Regions from separate parts of the Ilumatobacter coccineus YM16-304 genome, predicted to be linked through region 1. Evidence: predicted binding sites of a transcription regulator. Region 1 holds the regulator's gene; the other holds the start of a gene.
The links. The regulator LexA, encoded in region 1, represses DNA repair genes until DNA is damaged. The targets are predictions, from matches to a motif close to CGAACNNNNGTTCG.

Region 1 (7,593 bases):
AATCGGCGTGCTCACTCGCTCGGGCGATGTCGACACGAACACCGAGCTGTTCACCTCCGGATCGGGGTTCATCATCACCACGACACGAGCCGAGATCAGCGACGATGCGATCGACGTGATCCGCGCCGGGGACGATGACATCGATCTGCACGCGGCGATCGCATCGATTCCGGATCTCTGCCCGGGCGCTGCGTTCGTCCAGGCCGAGGGCGGCCCCACGGTCAACGGGGCTTTCACCGCAGCCGACCTCTTCGATGAGATGAACATCACCACCTCCCCGGCGACCATCGGCGGAGCCGGCCCCCGGCTCGTGCACGACGGCCCGGACGTGACGCACCGATTCGAACTCGAGCAACTCCTGATCGACGACCAGTCGTTCGTCTTCAGCCGCTGGCGACGCCTGCGCTGACCCGGCGAACCGGCCACTCGGGCCGAGCGGCGTCAGGCATGACGGTCTGGACGCGACGGTCAGGACGGCTGCGGTGCGGAGGTCTTCTCGAGCAGTTCGATCTCACGGTTGAAATCGGACGCGCCGTTGAAGTTCTTGTAGACGCTCGCGAAGCGCAGGTACGACACGTCGTCGACGCAGCGGAGTTCGTCGAGGACGGTGAGCCCGACATCACTGGTGGTGACCTCGCTCCCGCGCAGGCGCACGGCGTCTTCGACCCGGGTCGCCATCTGTTCGAGCGCCTCGTCGTCGACGCCGCGCCCCTTGGTGGCGGCGCTCAGGCCGGCGACGACCTTGGCACGATCGAACGGCTGCACGTCGCCCGTCGACTTGATCACCGTGAGGGGAACGTGATCGACGCGCTCGAAGGTGGTGAAGCGGTGCGCACACCCGACACATTGCCGGCGGCGGCGGATCGCGCTGCCTTCCTCGGCCAGCCGGGAATCGACGACTTTCGTGTCATCGACGTGGCAGGCGGGGCAATGCACGGCGTCCAGCGTACCTCTACCTGTTGTCGACCGAAGCGACACCTCTCATACGAGTGCCTCGGCGTGACCACAGCGCTCCGACGGCGAGTTCGTGGCGAGATCTCGCCAGGGCGCTGATCAGGGCAGTTGGACGGCTTGACCGGCGATGATGCCGACGCCACCGTTGGCACGGATCAACGCATCGAGGTACCGGCCATGATCGATGTCACCACGGTAGGTCGACGCGATCGACCACATGGTGTCGCCCGACCGGGCGACGTGAGTGCGCACGACCGATTCGGTGTTCGCCGGCGAGACTTCGGAGGCAGCGGCAGGACCGCCTCCGAAGCTCGCCAGCACACCGCTGATCACCACGGCGAGCGTGGCGATCGTGAGCAGGGTGACCGCGACGGCGACGAGGCGCCGGGCGACGTAGTTGGGACGAGGCGATGCGCTTGCGGCCCGAGCGGCCGCCGGGCGACGTTCGGACGTGATGGGACGCTGGTAGGCGCCGATGCGGAACCCGTCGATGTGTCGTGGTGCGGCGGTTGCGATGGTCATGGTTCTCTCCCCAACAGAGCGGACGTTGTGACTGTTCGTCGAGTGTTCGCTTCGGAGCGGTTCACCCAACGTGTGTTCGATCGAAGAAGCGCCAGTGAACCACGGCCCGGCCACCGCGTCAACCCGTTCGGACAACTTTTTCGAACACACGTTTGTCGTACGGGTGTTTGACTGCGCACCGATCGATACCTAGAGTGTTCGTATGGCCCCAAAGATCAGCAAGCGCCAGCGCGACATCCTGACGTTCATCGAACAGCAGATGCGAGAGCGCGGTTTCCCGCCGTCGGTGCGCGAGATCGGCGAGGCCGTGGGCCTCACGTCCCCCTCCACGGTGCACAGCCACCTCAACACGCTGCAGCGACTCGGGTATCTGCGCCGTGACCCGAGCAAGCCGCGGGCGATCGAGGTCCGCTACGACCCGAACAGCGGCGCCGTCATGGAACGCCGCCCCACCCGTCACGTCCCACTCGTCGGCGACGTGGCGGCCGGCACCGACGTGCTCGCGGAAGAGAACGTCGAAGAGCTGTTGCCGCTCCCGGCCGACTTCACCGGCGAAGGCGAGCTCTTCATGTTGCGCGTGCGCGGTGACTCGATGATCGAACTCGGCATCCTCGACAAGGACTTCGTCGTCGCATCGCAGGTCGATCACCCCAACAACGGCGACATCGTCGTGGCCGGTATCCCCGGCGGCGAGGCGACCGTCAAGACCTACGAACGGTCGGGCGCCGACGTCACCCTGATCCCGGCCAACTCGAGCATGGAACCGATGACGTTCCGCGCCGACGAAGTCGAGGTGTACGGCAAGGTCGTCACCGTCATGCGCCGCTACTGATTTCGACGCTCGTCGCTCCCGGCGCCGGCGCTCGGGAGCGCCCCGACGGTCGATCGACGGGCATCACCCACGATCGGACGGGGCGACGCCTCGAACTCAGTCCGAGGTCGGCGGACGACTCGTGTTCCAACGGTCGACCTCCGTCGGCGCCGCCGACGGGTCTGCCTGCGTGACCTCGACCCCTCTCGGTGGGGTGGGCGTGTCGTCGCCCGGCCACCCGGTCTCGCCGTCGCCGCTGCCCGACCCCGGCTGTCCGGGCACCTGGCCGACGCCACCCGTCGGTGCCGCGCTCGGATGGCCCGCCGGTGGCGCGAACGGGTTGGCGTTCGGCACCGTCGGAGCCGGGTTCGCCCACATCGGGGCGGCACTGGGCGGAGGAGGTTGCGGCAGGCGATCGTCGTGCGGTTGCGTCGACGACGGGTACTGACCCGGCTGTCCGTACCCCCCGTACGTGGGTGGCGTCCCCTGCGCGTGGTACGGCGACGGTCCGGCGGGCGGCTGCGGCGCACCCTGACCCGGACCCGGCTGCGCGTACGGCGGTTGCGTGGGTTGCGTGTAGGGCGGCTGCGTCGGCTGCTGGTACGGCGGATGGGCCTGTGGCCAGGCACCCTGCGGTTGCGGCTGTGCCGGGGTCCACCCCGGTCCGGCGGGCTGACGCTTTCGACCGGCGACCATGGCGAGCAACAGCCCGACGACGAGGCCCAACAGGCCGATGGCGACGGCGGCGCCACGCAACAACGCCACCCCGGAGTTGGGATCGCGACCCACGGCCACGGCGAACTCTGCCGTGCTCGAGGCCTCCACACGCATCACGTGGTCACCGGGCTCGTCCACCTCGAGTGCCAGCACCGAGCGCCCCACGTAGTCGGACGTCGAGTAGGTGACGGTGTCGCTGCGGTCGTCGAGTTCGAGCTGACGCCCGTCCGGGTCGAGCACCGTGATGTCGATCTGTGGCCGTGACGCTCCGAGCTCGTAGTCCCCCGATGCCTCACAGTCGCCACGCACCTCGGCGAACGTGCCCTTCGATTCGACGAAGACGAGGTACTCCCCCGCCACCGAGAAGTCGAGCGTCGTGTCGCAGCCGATGGGGGCGCGAGCCAGGTTGGCGACGGCGTCGGTCCGTCGCGAGCCGCCCGCTGTCCACAGCGCGATCGCCGCGACGAGCCCGACGACCACGAGGGCTACGCCCAGCACGATCATCTTGGTGCGTTTCGGTTCGGACTCGCTCGCCATGACTGCTCCGCTCGTGGTCGTCGTCGTGTCGCTGGTCAGCCGGCCCGCAGGCGCTGGGCGACCAACTCGATCTGTTCGTCAGGTTGTACCACGGCCACGCGGACGAATCCCGTCCCATCGGCTCCGTAGAACTCACCCGGGCTCACCAACGCACCGCCGGCATCGGCGAGGCGTTCGGCGAACGCCCAGCCGTCGTCGACCGGGATCCACAGATAGAACGCGCCGTCGGGCAGCGGCACGGGCGTGCCCGACCATTCGCCGATCACCTCGGCGAGCAGATCCAAGCGAGCCCGGTAGCGAGCGCGCTGGACGTCGACGTGCTCGTCGTCGTCCAAGGCGGCGACCGCTGCAGCCTGCGCCGGTCCGGGCACCATCATGCCCGCGTGCTTACGGACCTCGCGGAGGTAGTGGACGAGGTCGGCGTCGCCGGCGTAGAAGCCGGTTCGCACACCGGCGAGGTTCGAGCGCTTCGACAGGGAGTGCACGGCGACCACGCCGTCGGTGCCGTGTTCGAGGATGCTGCGGCCGTTGCCGGTCCAGGTGAACTCGACGTAGCACTCGTCGGAGAACACGGGGACGTCGTGCTCGCGACCCCAGCGTGCCGCGGCTTCGAGATCGTCGAGTTGGCCCGTGGGATTGCCCGGGCTGTTGATCCACAAGAGGAGTGCTCGACGCGCGTCGTCCGGGTCGATCGAGTCGATGTCGAGTGTGCCGTCGTTGCGGAATCGCACCGGCACGGCGCGCAGCCCGGCCAGAGTCGCTCCCATCTCGTAGCTCGGATACGAGATCGCCGGGTACAACACGGTGTCACGTTCGGGCGTGCGCAGATGCAGGAACTGCGGCACTGACGCGACCATCTCCTTCGACCCGATCGTGGCGCCGATCTGTGCGGGGGCGATGTCGACCCCGAAGCGCCGATTCATCCACGACGCCGCCGACGCCAGGAAGGCGGGCGTGCCGACACTTGGCGGATACGAGCGTTCGGTCCCGCTCGACGACAGCGCGTCGATGACCACCGCCGGTGGCGGATCGAACGGGGTGCCGACCGACAGGTCGACGAGCGACTCGTGCCGATCGAGGATGCGTGCCTTCAGGTCGTTGAGCCGATCGTACGGATACGGGGGCGGAACGAATCCGGTGGTCACAGGGTCTCCTCGCTCGGTTCGGCGTCGCTCCGATCGGTGTCGGCGCTCGCCCGATCGTCGGCAGGCGCATCGTCTCCGACGACGAACTCGTCGAGTCGTCCGGCGGACGCGTCGGAGAGACGAGCCCGGATGGTCCACTCGGTCTCGCCGTCGCCCACCGACACGACCTCACCTTCGCGGTGGATCGATGCGAGCACGTCACCTCGGTCGTACGGCACGACCAGTTCGTACACCACGCTCAGCGATCGCAACCGATCTCCGATCGTCCGCAGGAACACGTCGGCGCCCTCGCCGGTGCGAGCGCTCAACGCCACCGAGCCGGGGTGCGACTCGACGAGTTCCTTCGCGGCGATCGGGTCGGCATCGGCCTTGTTGAACACCAGCAGCTCCGGAACCGCCGACGCTTCGATCTCGCGCAGCACTTCGTGCACTGCGGCGATCTGGCCTTCGGGGTCGGGAGCGGTCACGTCGACGACATGGACCAAGTAGTCGGCCAACGCAGCGACTTCGAGCGTGCCCTTGAACGATTCGACCAAACCGTGGGGCAGGCGGCTGATGAAGCCGACGGTGTCGGTGAGGAGCACGGGCTCACCACCGGGGAGCGCGAGGCGGCGCGTGGTCGGGTCGAGCGTGGCGAACAGGCGATCTTCGGTGAGCACGCCCGACTGTGTGAGCTGGTTGAGCAGCGTCGACTTGCCGGCGTTGGTGTACCCGACGATCGCCACCGACGCGAGTCCCGACCGACGTCGGCCCTGGCGCTGCAGGGCGCGGGTCTCGGCGAGGGCGCTGAGGTCCTTCTCGAGCTTGTTGATCCGCCGCATGATCCGACGACGGTCGACTTCCATCTTCGTCTCGCCGCCACCGAAGCGTGCGCCGACGCCACCGCGCTGCTGCGACATCTTGGCGTTCTTGCCGCGACGCAGTCGGGGCAGGCGGTACCGGAGCAACGCCAACTCCACCTGGGCCTTGCCCTCCATGGTGTGGGCGTTCTGACCGAAGATGTCGAGAATCACGGCGGTTCGGTCGAGTGCGGTACGACCGAGCAATTTCTCGAGGTTGTACTGCTGCGACGGAGCGAGTTCGTTGTCGAACACCACCGTGTCGACGTCGAGCGCGAGGCACAGTTCCTTGAGTTCGTCGACCTTGCCCTTGCCGATGTACCAGGTGTGATCGGGTGCGTCTCGCTTCTGGATGACACGGGCGACCTCGTCGGCACCGGCGGTGTCGACGAGCAGCGCGAGTTCGTCGAGGCTCGCTTCGACCATCTCCTCGTCGTCGCCCGGGAGCGCCACGGCGACCAGCACGATCTTCTCGCGGATCGTCCGATCGATGAGCGTCCCGGCCAGCGCCTCCTCGTACGGCGTGCTCACGTGAGCTCGATCTCGACGGTTCCGACGAACGTCGCCGGTCCGGTGAGGATCGCATTCGGCGGTTCGGCCGAATCGAACTCGACCGTGGCCGACCCGCCGTCCATGTGTACCACCGTGTCGGGATCGCCTGCCGACACCAGGCCCCACGATCGGGCGGCGTACGCCGAGGCGCACGCACCGGTGCCACACGCTTCGGTGATGCCGGCTCCGCGTTCGTGAACGCGCATCGTGATGGCGTTGGTCTCGGGACCCGGTTCGACGATCTCGAGGTTGACGTGCGGCACCTTGCTGCCGAGGTCGGCGAGGTCGACCAGCGCGACCTCGTCGACGCCGACGACCGAGTGCGGGTTGCCGAGGCTGAGGTGGGCGACCGGACGGTCGGGATGGCATTGCAGCAGTTCCCAGTCCGCTGGTTCGCTGATCGGGGCGACCGGGCCCATCTCGACACGGGCCATGATCGTGGTCGGGTCGTCGGTGGAGGTGAGCGTCACCAACTTGTCGCCGGCGTCGGTGGAGATCAGCTGCGGTTCGAGGTCGCCGCGGCGCATCGCCACGGCCTGGGCGAAGCAGCGGATCCCGTTGCCGCTCATCTCGGCACGTGATCCGTCGGCGTTGTACAGGACCATCTTCGCGGCGTAGCCACCCGCGGTCTCCGCGATGAGGAGCCCATCGGCGCCGAGCCCGCGACGGCGATCGCACAGCCGCTGCGCGAGGCCAGGAAGGTCGTCGACACCCGGCTGGAACACGACCAGGAAGTCGTTGGCGAGGCCGTGGTGTTTGGTGAGCGAGAGAGAGGTCATACCGTCGATTCTTCGAGTGCGGCGATCACGACCGGTGCCACCTCGGCAACCGGATCGTGCTCCACGTCGATCCAGCGTACGCGTGGATCTCGGCGGAACCATCGCTCCTGGCGGACCGCGAACTGGCGGGTTCGGGTGATGATCATGTCGATGGCCTCATCTTGGTCGATCTCGCCGCGGATCGCGCTCACGATTTCCTTGTACCCCAGTGCCTGCAGGGCCGTTCGGGACATTCCTGCGTCGTACAGCGATGCGACTTCGTCGACCAAGCCCGCGGCGATCATGCGGTGGACTCGTTGCTCGACACGCGCCGCGATCACCTCGCGAGGTCGGCGGATCGCGATCTGCGCGACGGGCGTCGGCGGATAGGCGTCGACCCCCGGCCCGAAGCTGCTGAAGGCTCGGCCGCTGCCGATGGTGACCTCGAGCGCCCGCACCACTCGGCGCCGGTTGCCAGGCTCCATCTTCGCCGCTGCGGGCGGGTCGAGTTCAGCGAGTCGAGCGTGCAGCGCCTCGGTCGACGACTCCTGTTCGAGGTCGGCGCGTACGTCCGGGTACTGCCCGGGCAGGTCGAAGTCGTCGATCACCACACGGTGATAGAGCCCGGTGCCTCCGACGAGAAGCGCTCGCCGATCGGCAGCAGCAATCGAACGGAGCGCCGATTCGACCTGCGGCTTGAACTCGGCGACCGTGAACTCCTCCGACGCGTCGACGAGATCGATGCAGTGATGGCGCAC
Region 2 (7,593 bases), 280 kb from region 1:
CCGGCAACCGCGGTGCATCGGCACCGGTGACGATCCCCGCGAGCCGTCCGGGCCGCGACTGCGCGGTGGCGCCCACCGACCACAGCGCTTCGCGACGGTCGAGGCCGAGCGACTCTTCGAACACGCCTGCCGTCGCCATGGCTTCGAGTTGGCCGAGCGTGAGCATCGGTACGCGTCGCACCAGGTCTTCGGTGCTGGTGTACGGGCCGCCACGATCGCGTTCGGCTTCGATCTCGTCGGCGAGTTCTTTGCCGATGCCGCGCACCGACGAGAGCCCCAGCCTGACCGCGAGCCCTTCGTCGAGCGACCGGTCGACCGCCGGTGCGGTGGCGAATCCGTGCGACACCGGCCGGGCCGTCGACCCGAGCGAGTCGGCGTGCGGTTCGAGCGTCGCCCACGACAACGACGCATTGAGATCGGGGGTGAGCACCACCACACCGTGGCGGCGAGCATCTTGCACCAGCGTGTGCGGCGACCAGAACCCCATCGGCTGCGCGTTGAGCAGCGCCGCGCAGAACGCCGCCGGCTCGTAGTGCTTGATCCAACTCGATGCGTAGACCAGGTAGGCGAACGACACCGAGTGCGACTCCGGGAACCCGTAGTTGGCGAACGCCTTCAGCTTCACGAAGAGCTGGTCGGCGATGTCGCCGGTGATCCCGTTCTGTTCCATCCCTTCGTAGAGACGGGTCTTCAACGCCTCCATCCGGCGAGCCGACCGCTTCGACCCCATCGCTTGGCGCAGCTCGTCGGATTCGGCCGGCGTGAACCCGGCGATGTCGATCGCCATCTGCATCATCTGCTCTTGGAACAACGGCACGCCCAGGGTCTTGGCCAACGAGTTCTCGAGCAGCGGATGCAGATACGTGACCGCCTCCTGGCCATTGCGGCGACGGATGTACGGGTGCACCGACCCGCCCTGGATCGGCCCCGGCCGGATGAGCGCCACCTCGACGACGAGGTCGTAGAACTTGCGCGGCTTGAGCCGCGGCAGCGTCGCCATCTGCGCTCTCGACTCGATCTGGAACACCCCGACGGTGTCGGCGCGGCACAACATCGCGTACACGTCGTCGTCCTGCGGGATCGTGGCCAGGTCGACGTGATACTTCCGATGTTCGGCAATGAGGTCGACCGCGTAGTGCAGCGCCGAGAGCATGCCGAGCCCGAGCAGGTCGAACTTCACCAGGCCGGTCGCCGCACAGTCGTCTTTGTCCCACTGCAGCACCGAGCGCTTCTCCATCCGCCCCCACTCGACCGGGCAGACCTCGATGACCGGCCGATCGCAGATGACCATGCCGCCGGAGTGGATGCCGAGATGACGCGGCGCGTCTTCGACCTCGGCCGCAAGCTGAAGAACCGGAAGTGGGATCGTGCAATCGGGTTGGTCGGCGGTGGCGCCGACGTTGCCCCAGGCGTCGACTTCCTTCGACCAGGCATCTTGCTGACCGGGTTCGTACCCGAGCGCCTTCGCCATGTCACGGATCGACGAACGCGACCGATAGGTGATGACGTTGGCGACCTGTGCCGTGTGATGGCGTCCGTACGTCTCGTACACGTACTGGATGACCTCCTCACGGCGGTCGCTCTCGATGTCGATGTCGATGTCGGGCGGACCGTCTCGCTCCGGTGACAGGAACCGTTCGAACAGCAGACCGAGCGACACCGCATCGGCGGCGGTGACCCCGAGGGCGTAGCAGACCGCCGAGTTCGCGGCGCTGCCTCTCCCCTGGCAGTAGATGTTCGATCGGCGGCAGAACTCGACGAGGTCCCACACGATGAGGAAGTAGCCGGCGAAGTCGAGTTGCTCGATCAACGCGAGTTCGTGGTCGATCGTCTTCCAGGCTCGGGCGCGCAACGACATGTCTTCGTGCGGTGGCGGCCGATCGCCGTACCGCTGCCCGGCCCCTCGGGCCACGACCTCGCGCAAGAACTCCATCTCCGACAGACGCGACCCGTCGGGCTGCTCCGGACACGGGAACGGCGGCAGCTTCGGGGCGACGAGGGCGAGGTCGAACGCTGCGGCTCGTCCGACCTCGGCCGCGATCTCGACCGCACCCGGGAACCGCTTGAACCGTTCGGCCTGCTCGGCACCCGACCGCAGATGTGCACCCGCCGACGACGGGAGCCACGCATCGACGTCGGTCAGGCTGCGCCGAGACCGCACCGCTGCGAGCGCGGTGGCCAGCTTGCGCTGTGCGGGAGTGGCGTAGTGGACGTTGTTGGTCGCCACGCACTCGACGCCGACTCGCTGGGCGAGCTCGTGGAGGCCGTCGTTGCGTTCGGAGTCGGCGGGGTCTCCGTGATCCCACAGTTCGACGAGCACTCGGTCGGAGCCGAACGCATCGACGAGTCGACGCAGTTCGCGTTCGGCGGCCGCCGGCCCGTCGTTGACCAACGCTGCGGGTACCGCACCTTTGCGACAACCGGTGAGCACCCAGCCGTGGCAGTGCGTGTCGGTGACCAACCCGTCGACGATGTCGTCGAATGCGAACTGTGGAGCCCCCTTCTCCCCCGCCAGATGGCCCTGACTGAGCAACCGCGACAACCTGGCGTAGCCGTCGGGACCGTCGGCGAGGACCACGAGGTGTGTGCCGGCCGGGTCGGGAGCGTGCGAGTCGGGCACCAAGCCGGTGTCTATCTGCATCTGCGTGTCGGCTTCGGTCCGGGCGACTCGGCGGTCGAGCAGTCGCCCGTCGGGGCGAGCGGTGAGGGTGATCTCGGTGCCGAACACCGTCGGCAACCCGACGGCCTTGGCCGCTTCGGCGAACCGGACGATCCCGTAGAACCCGTTGTGGTCGGTGACCGCCAACGCCTCGAGGCCGAGACGGGCCGCTTCGCTCGCGAGCTCTTCCGGGTGCGAGGCGCCGTCGAGGAACGAGAAGTTGGTGTGGCAGTGCAGTTCGGCATAGGGAACGCGGCACTCGCCTCCACGATCAGCGGAGCGGCCAGACAGATCGTCGGGTGCTTCGAACGGCTGGCGTTTGCGGCTCCAGGCCGGACCGTCGCCACCGGCGTTCCACGACGGCGATCCGGGGGCGCGACCGTCTCGTCCGGTGCGCGGAGCCTTCGGTGTCGGACTGCGCCCGGTGGGCGTGTCGGACAACGTGGCCTCGAGTTCACTCCATGACCAGGAGGGGTTGTTGAAGCCCATCCACCCCAGTATCGAACACATGTGCTACGAACACAAGTTCGATCGAGTTGGATTCTCGGCGGCATCCACACGGTGCTCAGGCGGCACTCTCCATGCAGTGGTCGAACGTCACGCCGACCGGGCGCTCGTGGGGCATCGCATCGGTGACGCGCTGCGTCATGATGGGCCGTTCATGAGTTCCGAGTCGGCGGCGAGACTGCACCCCAAGGTCGTGTTGGCGCTCGTCTGCCTGATCGCGGCGTTGATCGGTCTCAACTTCACCGTCATCAAGTTCGCCCTCGAACGCACCACACCACTGCTGTTGGCGGGCATGCGCACCGTGGCGGGTGGCACGGCGCTGCTGACCTTCGCGTTGGCTCGCGGTCAGCGACTCCCGACGAAGCTCGGCGACTACGGCCGCATCTTCGTCGTGTCGTTCAGCATCACCACCGTGTCGAGCGCCCTGCTGGTCTTGGGCATCGAGCGGGTACCGGCCGGCGTGGCGTCGCTGGTGTCGAGCACGATGCCGCTGTTCACCGCACTGCTCTCGTTCGCGCTCCTCGGAGCCAGAGTGAACCGGCTCGGAGCGGTCGGACTGATCGTCGGCTTCGCCGGCACGGCCGTCTTGGCATCGCCGTCGCTGTCGGGCGACGCGGCGGCCACCGGTATCGGGATGCTCGTGCTGTCGGCGGTGGCCTGGGCCTTCGGCACCGTGTTCATGCGGTGGAAGGACTTCGGCGGGATCAGCCCGATCATGATCGTCGGCGTCCAGTTGTACATGTCGGCGGCGATCCTGATCCCTCTCGCCCTCGTCACCGAGGGCACTGCCGACACGACCTGGTCGTGGAAGCTGCTACTCCCGGTGCTGTACGCCGGGATTCCGGCCAACGCCGTCACGTTCGCGTTGATGGCGTTCGTCACGCAGCGTGCCTCACCGACGCAGGCAGCGGCGAGCGCCTATCTGATTCCGGTGTTCGGCGTGGTGTTCGCCTGGCTGATCCGTGACGAGGTGCTCGGTCTGACCGAGTTCGTCGGCGGTCTCCTCGTGATCGCCGGCGTCTACGTCGTGGTCACCGCCAACACCCGCCGCCACGCCTGAGACCGTCACGACGATTTTCGGCCAGGCCAGATATCACCCTGTCGCCGCCGGCCACCACCCTGGGTGACGTGAAGGTGATTTTCGGCCAGGCCAGAAATCACCTTCTCGGTCGGTCTGAGGGTGATTTTTGGCCAGGCCAGAAATCATCCCGAGGGGGCGAGGTGGCGCAGGATGGTCTCGACGCCGGGGTCGGCCAACTCGATCGCGTCGTGCCAGGAGAACCAACCGATCTCTTGACTCTCACCGTCCGGCGGCGCAGGGTCGGATGTTCCACCGTCGATCAGATAGCGCAGGTCGAGGTGCGTGTGGCCACGGCCTCCGGCGTGGACGTCGAGGTGGATCAACTCCGGCACCCCATCGGCATCGAACGGACCGGCGAACGACACGTCGAGGCCGGTTTCTTCTGCCGATTCGCGCAGTGCGGCAGCCCACGGCGTCTCGCCGGGATCGACGTGACCACCGGGTTGCAACCAGATGCCGAGGCGCTTGTGCTTGAGCATGACCACTCCGCGTGGCCCCACCACGATGCCCGATCCGGTGACGTGGATCGGGCTGGATTCCTGCGACAGCGGATCGTCGAGATCGTCATACGCCGCAAGGAATCGCGCTCTCGACGTGACCTCGCGTTCGTCGAGTCCGACACGGGCCTCGACGTCGTCTCGAATCCGGGAGCGAAGCGCGTCGTCGATCACCTCGTCAGGTGTAGCAGGCGCCGCCGGAAATGACATCTCCGTAATTTGTCAACATTTCATCTTCAAGTTCAGACAGAACGGGGCCGATACAAGCTCATACCTCAGAACACATCAACCTTGAACACCGGTTCGGCGGATCCGGAAGGGCTCCCAATGCACAACGACATCAACATCTCATCTCGGATCATGGTCGCAGTCGACGATCACGACCTGCGCCGTGTGGCCGTGGCGGGCCTCAGAGCCTCCGGGTTCTGCGTCAGCGCACCGACCGATGGAGATGCTGCCATCCTCCTCGCGGAGTCGTTCTCCCCCGATGTCGTCGTGGTGGATTCGTTTCTCTTCGCCCCCGACGGACGACCACTGCACGAGAAACTGCGCGAGTCGTCCGAGCAGTACCTGATCTGCATCACCAACGAAGGCCAGCATCGCCTCCGCACCTCGGTCATCCAGTCGGGTGCCGACGATGCGATGTCGATGCCGGTCCACGCCGACGAACTCGCCGCACGCTGCCACGCGCTTCTCCGCCGACCGCGCCAGATGCAGCAACGAGTGGATTCTCAGGTCGCCTCGACGATCGTCCTCGGACCGCTCGTGATCGATCTCGGCCGCCGTGAGGTGCGAGTCGACGACGAAGAGGTGCAGACCACCCGTATCGAGTTCTCGTTGCTCGAACAGCTCTGCCGCCGCCCGACCGAAGTGTGCACTCGCGAGGACCTCCTCGACGCCGTGTGGGGTCCGAAGTGGGTGGGCGACACGCACGTCGTCGACGTGCACCTGTCGAACCTGCGTCGCAAGCTCGACAAAGCCGCTCCCGGCACCAAGGTGATCCACACCGTTCGCGGTGTCGGCTTCCGCCTCGCCAACGACGTCACCGACGCACTCGAACTGTCGCCGGTTCGCGCCGCGACGTTCGCCTGAACGACCCGACCCCCAGACGTCCCCTCGACGTCACCTTCGAGCGACGCGCTCACCCATCTGACGCTGCGCGTTCGCTGTCGCGTCAGTCGTACACGGCGGTGAGCCACCAGCGTCGGTGCTCGGCGACCACCAGCGCCGCGTGACGCTCTCCCGACTCGTCGGCCTCGGTGACCATCTGGAACCGCGCGAGCCGACGATGATTCGCCGGCTCCCACCACTGCTGGTCGACCGGCCACGGCCCGGCCCACGACTCGATGCGTCGCACTTTGCCGCGGCGCCACCCCTCCTCTTCGCTGCCCAGCATCACTCGCATGACCGCCGGGGGCGCCGACACGATGCCTCTACCGTTGACCGACACCGAGAGACCGTCGGCATCGAGCACTTCGACCGGACGCCCGTCGCCGTACACCGTTGCCGGTGACGGAGCCGGCAACGAACCCGGCCACGGGCCGTGCGGACCGGCCCCGGTACCGGCACGCGACACCGCTCGTTCACGTTGATCGAGATCGACCGTGGTCGCCGGCACCCACCGGTACCGATCGGCCGGCAGACGACCGCCGTGCCAGACCGGCACCGTGACCGCCTGCTCGGACGTGAGCGTGGTCAGCCGTGCGATCGCCCGGGCCGCTCGCCGGTCGGCTTCCGACTGCCCACCCCACAGCCCGAGTTGCACGCCCTCGTCGGCGCGCACCTCGTCGGGGGTCAACCGGATGAGCGCAACGCCACCGGTGATCTCGTTCTCGCTGCCGCGCGGCAGGTTGATCCACCCGTCGAGTTGCCATCGCACCCGCTCGACCATCGCCGATGCCGACATGCCGGCCGACCGATACCACGACCGTTCGGAACGTTCGCCGTGTTCGGTTTCGAGCAGGACGACGAGACGGGTGCACACTCGCCCGTCGGCGCCGAGCGCACCGGCGAGTTCGTCGGCCAACTGCTTGGCGACGAAGACCACGGCGTCGGACTGACCCGCCGCATCGTCGAGCACTCGAGACAGACGCCGTTCGGGCGCCGGATCGGTGGTGTTGGCCGGGCGATGATCGGCTCCCGACGCCAAGCGATGCGCATGCACGCCGACGTGCCCGAAGCGCCCGAGCACGTCGGCGGCCGACAACGCAGCGAGGTCACCGAGGCGACGCATGCCGAGCCGGACGAACAGGTCGGCGAGGTCGGCGTCGACTTCGCCGAGCGTCTGCAACCACCCGACCGGCAACGGCGAACAGAAGGTCGCCGACTCCCCCGGTTCGACCACCACGGGCGACGATCGACGCACCGCCAACCGAGCGGCCACGCTCGCCGAGAACCGCCCGTCGGCCACCCCCACTCCGACCGCCACCTCCCGGTTCGAGAGCGCGCGTCGCACGATGTCGGCCAGGTGCTCGGCGGTGGCCAGGTCGCCTCCGAAGTAGCGCGACGGCCCGACTGCGGCCACGGTGAGCCAGCCGGGTTCGACCACGTCGACGCGCGGCGCGACGTCGGCCACCGCCCGGACCACCGACTCGAACTCTCGAGCATCACGAGCCGGGTCGTCGTCGAGCAGCTCGATGAGCGGACAACGTTGTTGCGCCTGTCGACGACGCTGCCCGATGACCACGCCCTCACTCGCGGCAGCGGTCGACCGGGCCACGACCCGATGCGATCGCATGACCGCTGCGGGCACCTCGGGCCGGCAGCCGGCAGCGACGATCGGCCAGTCGGGGCACCAGATGGTGATGAATCGCTCCGGACGTTCGGATGGCTCCGACGATCGTGACGGC

Region 2: a site for LexA is predicted at 3,176-3,189, ahead of YM304_RS14750 (error-prone DNA polymerase). Genes of this name have one in related genera too.

What each region holds. Positions count from the first base shown of each region.
Region 1 covers NC_020520.1:2,993,663-3,001,255, forward strand. The annotation lists gene YM304_RS13500 (dihydrofolate reductase family protein) at 1-409, shown strand, start outside; gene nrdR (transcriptional regulator NrdR) at 469-936, opposite strand; gene YM304_RS13510 (LysM peptidoglycan-binding domain-containing protein) at 1,054-1,476, opposite strand; gene lexA (transcriptional repressor LexA) at 1,679-2,308, shown strand; gene YM304_RS13520 (hypothetical protein) at 2,405-3,541, opposite strand; gene YM304_RS13525 (aminotransferase class I/II-fold pyridoxal phosphate-dependent enzyme) at 3,577-4,686, opposite strand; gene hflX (GTPase HflX) at 4,683-6,056, opposite strand; gene dapF (diaminopimelate epimerase) at 6,053-6,856, opposite strand; gene miaA (tRNA (adenosine(37)-N6)-dimethylallyltransferase MiaA) at 6,853-7,593, opposite strand, start outside.
Region 2 covers NC_020520.1:3,272,651-3,280,243, forward strand. The annotation lists gene YM304_RS14750 (error-prone DNA polymerase) at 1-3,148, opposite strand, end outside; gene YM304_RS14755 (DMT family transporter) at 3,321-4,226, shown strand; gene YM304_RS22715 (NUDIX hydrolase) at 4,370-4,954, opposite strand; gene YM304_RS14765 (response regulator transcription factor) at 5,072-5,836, shown strand; gene YM304_RS14770 (Y-family DNA polymerase) at 5,919-7,593, opposite strand, start outside.